2 regions of the Streptomyces sp. NPDC005435 genome follow, and region 1 is predicted to be linked to the other one. Evidence: riboswitches for the same ligand, from Rfam matches in the RefSeq annotation. Region 1 holds a riboswitch; the other holds the start of a gene.
The links. Region 1 has a riboswitch for S-adenosylmethionine ahead of AB0898_RS20870 (aminotransferase class V-fold PLP-dependent enzyme). Riboswitches for the same ligand answer to the same signal wherever they lie in the genome.

Region 1 (2,811 bases):
GCGCCGTGCTCGACCAGTTCGCGCAGGGCCGCCACGAAGCGGTCGACGTGTTCCTCCGGGGTGCCCGCGCCGAAGCTGACGCGGACCGCGTTCAGGGGGGCGTCCGGGGTGCCGCAGTCGGCGTCGGTGTCGGGGGTGCCGTCGAGGAGGGTGCGCAGGAGGGGGTGGGCGCAGAAGAGGCCGTCGCGGACGCCGATGCCGTACTCGGCGGAGAGCGCGGCGGCCAGGCGGGAGCCGTTCCAGCCGGCCACCACGAAGGACAGCACGCCGACGCGCGGGGCGTCGTCCCCGAAGAGGGAGAGGACGCGCACGCCGGGCACCTCCGCGAGACCCTCGCGCACCCGGCGGATCAGCACCGCCTCCCGCTCGGCCAGACGGTCGAGCCCCGCCTCCTCCAGCGCCGCGCAGGCGGAGGCGATGGCGTAGGCGCCGATGACGTTCGGGGAGCCCGCCTCGTGCCGGGCGGCGCCCTCGTGCCACTCCACCTCGACGCGGCCGTCCGCACCCCGTACGACCCGGCGGCTCGCCCCGCCGCCCGCGAGGTACGGCTCGGCGGCCGTGAGCCAGTCGGCGCGCCCGGCGAGCACACCCGAGCCGAAGGGCGCGTACAGCTTGTGCCCGGAGAAGGCCACCCAGTCCACGTCCAGCTCGCGCACGCTCACCGGGTGGTGCGGGGCCAGCTGGGCCGCGTCCAGGACGATCCGGGCGCCGTGCGCGTGCGCGGCCGCCGCCAGCTCGCGCACCGGCCACAGCTCCCCGGTGACATTGGAGGCCCCGGTGACGCACACCAGTGCCGGAGCGGCGGTGTCCCGCGCGGCGAGGGCCCGCTCCAGCGTGGCCACGGCCGCCCTGGGGCTGCGGGGCGCGGCGAGGACGGTGACCCGGTCCTGCGGCCAGGGCAGCAGCGCCGCGTGGTGCTCGGTCTCGAAGACGAACACCTCGCACCCGGCGGGCAGCGCCCGGGCCAGCAGGTTCAGCGAGTCGGTGGTGGAGCGGGTGAACACCACCTGGTCGTCGGCCCGGCAGTCCAGGAACCGGGCGACCGTGCGGCGGGCGTTCTCGAACAGCTCCGTGGAGAGCCGGGACAGCTGCCCGGCGCCCCGGTGGACGCTGCCGTAGTACGGCGCGTAGGCGGCCACGTCGTCCCAGACGCGCCGGAGGGCGGGGGCACTGGCCGCGTAGTCCAGCGCGGCGTACTCCACCTCGCCGCCGGTGACGAGCGGGACGGTGACCCCGGACCCGAGGACGGGCAGCGGGGCGAGGACGGCGGGGGCAGCGGTGAGCACGGACATGAGGGGTCAACTCCCGTGAGAAAGCCCGGAGTCGGCGCGCGGGTACGACAAGGCCCGGCACGCGGCGAACTCGGGAAGAGAAGAAGGGGCGTGCGGAGGCGGGGCTCTGCGGCCCTAACGCATTCGCTTGCTCAAGGAAGGCTCCCTCGACCGCGCTTGCCGTAGACCTCGCTGCCTACGGCCTGGTCCTCACCCGGGGCACCCCGCCACGGACGGAGGGTTGCCGGACAGCCGGCCGGGGCCTGTTGGCTGTCACTCGTGACCTGATCAAAAAGCTAGCGGGGGCCCGGCGGTTCGCGCAACCGGCGTCCGGATCGCGGGACGCCGGCCGCGCGGGCACCGCCGGAACCTCAGCGGCTCGTCACCGCCGCCTCAGCGGTTCGTCGCCGCCACCCACCGCTCCAGCGTCCGCCGGGCCGCCCCGGAGTCGATGGACTCCGCCGCCCGTGCCATGCCCTCGCGCAGCTGGTCCGCCAGGGGCGCCCCGGTCGGGTCCAGGGCCACCAGCGCGGCCGCGGAGTTCAGCAGCACCGCGTCCCGTACGGGGCCCGTCTCGCCGTCCAGGAGCCTGCGGGCGACCTCCGCGTTGTACGCCGGGTCGCCGCCGCGCAGGGCGTCCACCGGGACCAGCTCGATGCCGACGTCACGCGGGTCGAAGACCTCCTCGGTGACCTTGCCGTCGCGCACGATCCACACCCGCGAGGGCGAGGTCGTCGTCAGCTCGTCGAGCCCGTCCTCGCCCCGGAAGACCAGGGAGGAGTTGCCCCGCTCGGCGAAGACGCCCGCCACGATGGGCGCCATGGCGAGGTTGGCGACCCCGACCGCCTGCGACCGCACCCGCGCCGGGTTGGTCAGCGGGCCGATGACGTTGAAGACCGTACGGATGCCGAGCTGGCCGCGCGCGGCGCCCACGTGCCGCAGCGCCGGGTGGAACTTGATCGCGAAGCAGAAGGTGATCCCCGCCTCCTCCGCGACCTCGGCCACCCGCTTCGGGGTCAGCTCCAGGTTGACGCCGAGCTTCTCCAGCACGTCGGAGGAGCCGGAGGCGGAGGACGCGGCGCGGTTGCCGTGCTTGATGACCTTGGCGCCGGTGCCCGCGACCACGATCGAGGACATCGTGGAGATGTTCACGGTCTTGGCGCCGTCGCCGCCGGTGCCGACGATGTCGACGGTCCGGCCCGGCACCTCGATGGTGTTCGCGTGGTCGTACATCGCCCGGACGATGCCGGTGATCTCCTGGACCGTCTCGCCCTTGGCGCGCAGCGCGACCAGGAACCCGGCGATCTGGGCGTCGGTCGCCTCGCCGCGCAGGAGCCGGTCCATCGCCCAGGCGGTCGCGTCGGCGCTCTGGTCCTCGCCCTCCAGCAGGGAGTTCAGTACGACGGGCCAGGAACGGCCCGCCGCGGTGTCGCCTCCAGCGGGGGTCACAGCGCTCATCAGCCGCTCCTGGTGTGAAAAGTCCTCGTACGGGGGGCACGCGGGTGCCCACCCCCACCCTATCCAGCCCGAACAGGGCGAA
Region 2 (2,811 bases), on a different contig from region 1:
TCCGCGAAGATGCCCTCGGTGCGGGCCAGCAGCTTGATGGCGTCCACGATCTGGGGGTCCGTCACGTCCTCCACGGCGCCGCCGGTGCGCCGGGCGATGTCGAGGACGTACGGCCCGTCGGCGGGGTTGCCGATGGCCAGCGACTTGGCGATGGTGTCCGGCTTCTGGGGCCGTACGACGTCGTGGCCCGCCTTGTACGCGGCCGACACCGGCGAGCAGCCCTCCGCCTGGGCGCCGAAGATCTTGTACGGCCTGTCCTCGACCAGGCCGAGCGCGATCAGCTCCTTGAGCCCCTTGTCGATCTTCGTGAGCTGGGAGCCGGAGGCGATCGGCACCACGAGCTGGTCCGGCAGCCGCCAGCCGAGCTGCTCGCAGATCTCGTACGCCAGCGTCTTGGAGCCCTCGGCGTAGTACGGCCTGAGGTTGACGTTGACGAAGCCCCAGCCCTCGCCGGCCGGGTCGCCGATCAGCTCGGAGCAGAAGCGGTTCACGTCGTCGTAGTTGCCCTCGATGCCGACGAGTTCACCGCCGTAGACCGCGGCCATGACGATCTTGCCCTGCTCCAGGTCGTGCGGGATGAACACGCAGGAGCGCAGCCCCGCGCGGGCCGCGGCGGCGCCGACCGCGCCCGCGAGGTTGCCGGTGGAGGAGCAGGAGAGCGTGGTGAAGCCGAAGGCGCGGGCGGCCTCCAGGGCCTGGGCGACCACGCGGTCCTTGAAGGAGTGGGTGGGGTTCCCGGAGTCGTCCTTGACGAACAGGCCGCCGGTGACGCCGAGTTCACGGGCGAGGTTGTCGGCCTTGACGAGCGGGGTCCAGCCGGGGTGGAGGTTCGGCTTCTCCGCGACGTCGGCGGGGACGGGCAGCAGCGGGGCGTAGCGCCAGATGCTGGCGGGTCCTGACTCGATGCGCTTGCGGAGGCCCTCGGTGTCGTAGCCGGAGAAGTCGTAGGCGATCTCCAGCGGGCCGAAACACTCCTCGCAGGCGAAGACCGGGCCGAGCGGGACGCGGTGCCCGCACTCCCGGCAGCTGAGGGCGGCGGCGGGGCCGAGATCGACAGTGGGGGTGGCAATGGTCTGCACAGCCATGGGAGGCGAGGCCCTTTCTCCTCATCTTCCTCACGACGAATCTCGCCGTGAGACGGATTTGGCACCTTCCCGAGCCGGGAGCCTCGCGGTGTCGCGGAGTGTCCGCGCACGAGACCGGCTGGAGGGTTGCCGGGGCTTCGCAGGGCCGTTTCCCTCTGCCCCTCTGGATGAGCTGTATGCGGTTGTGAACGCCGATCGTCTCGGACATGCGATGGTCACCGGCGTTGTTCAAGACTGTAACCGAAGGCCAGCACAGTTGAAGGTGTCGTCCGAACCGCGAGACGGGTTCAAGAACACCGGCACGTGTGACCGTACGTCCCCCCTGAGAAGGAGCCGCAGACCATGCTGGAAGAAACCGAGCGCTGGCTGGCCACCCGCTCCTGGTCCGTGGCCGACCGCCCGCTGCACCGCGTCCTCGCCGCCAAGCAGCGCTCCGGACAGAGCGTGTCCGTGGTGCTGCCCGCGCTGAACGAGGAGGAGACGGTCGGCGACATCGTGTCCGTGATCCGCCACGACCTGGTGACGCAGGCGCCGCTGGTGGACGAGATCGTCGTGGTGGACTCCGGGTCCACCGACCGCACCTCCGAGGTCGCGGCGGCGGCGGGCGCGCGGGTCGTGCACCGCGACGCGATACTGCCCCGGCTGCCGGCCGTACCCGGCAAGGGCGAGGTGCTGTGGCGGTCTCTGCTCGCGACCAGCGGGGACATCGTCGCCTTCGTGGACGCGGATCTGAAGGAGTTCTCCTCGGACTTCGTCCTCGGCATCGTCGGCCCGCTGCTCACCGATCCGCAGGTGGACCTGGTCAAGGCGATGTACGACCGCCCCCTCGGCGGCGCCGCCGGACAGGGCGGGCGGGTCACCGAGCTGATGGCGCGGCCGCTGCTGAACATGCACTGGCCGCAGCTGGCCGGTTTCGTCCAGCCGCTGGGCGGTGAGTACGCGGCCCGGCGCTCGCTGCTGGAACAGCTGCCGTTCCCGGTGGGGTACGGCGTGGAGCTGGGGATGCTGGTGGACGCGCTGCATCTGGTCGGGCTCGACGCGCTGGCCCAGGTCGACGTCGGCGTCCGCAAGCACCGGCACCAGGACGGGCAGGCGCTCGGGCGCATGGCCGCCGCGATCTACCGCACGGCCCAGCTGCGGCTGGCCCGCGGGCACCTGGTCCGGCCCTCCCTGACCCAGTTCGAGCGGGGGGTGTCCGGCTTCGAGCCGCGTACGTACGCGGTGGACACGGAGGAGCGGCCGCCCATGGCGGAGATCGCGGAGTACGCGGAGCGGCGGGTGGCGTGAGAGCGCGCCGCACCCCGTATACGGAGGGCCGTATACAAGGCGCCGCGCCGCGTCCCGCACACGTTTGAGGGTTTCGGTGCCGGGCTAGGTTGAGGACCATGGCTTCAACGCAGGGTGCTGAGGTGCTGGTCGCGTCGAATCGTGGCCCGGTGTCGTACACGGTGGGTCCGGACGGGGCGCTGACGTCGCGGCGCGGCGGTGGCGGGCTGGTCTCGGGGCTGTCGGCGATCGGTCCCGGCACCGACGCGGTGTGGGTGTGCGCGGCGCTCGGTGACGGCGACCGGGAGGCGGTGCGGCGCGCGGACGGCGGGCTGCTGCCCGAGGCGGACACCGGCGGGCAGCGGGTACGGATGCTGGACATCGACGCGGGGGTCTACGCCGACGCGTACAACGGCATCGCCAACTCGGTGCTCTGGTTCGTGCACCACATGCTCTACCA

Region 2: another riboswitch for S-adenosylmethionine. It lies ahead of thrC (threonine synthase); the one in region 1 lies ahead of AB0898_RS20870 (aminotransferase class V-fold PLP-dependent enzyme).

What each region holds. Positions count from the first base shown of each region.
Region 1 covers NZ_JBEXEQ010000015.1:163,748-166,558, forward strand. Annotated here, with positions in the region: gene AB0898_RS20870 (aminotransferase class V-fold PLP-dependent enzyme) at 1-1,292, opposite strand, end outside; SAM riboswitch class IV at 1,440-1,556, opposite strand; gene trpD (anthranilate phosphoribosyltransferase) at 1,665-2,729, opposite strand.
Region 2 covers NZ_JBEXEQ010000006.1:240,886-243,696, forward strand. Annotated here, with positions in the region: gene thrC (threonine synthase) at 1-1,085, opposite strand, end outside; SAM riboswitch class I at 1,104-1,259, opposite strand; gene AB0898_RS10235 (glucosyl-3-phosphoglycerate synthase) at 1,428-2,372, shown strand; gene AB0898_RS10240 (trehalose-6-phosphate synthase) at 2,471-2,811, shown strand, end outside.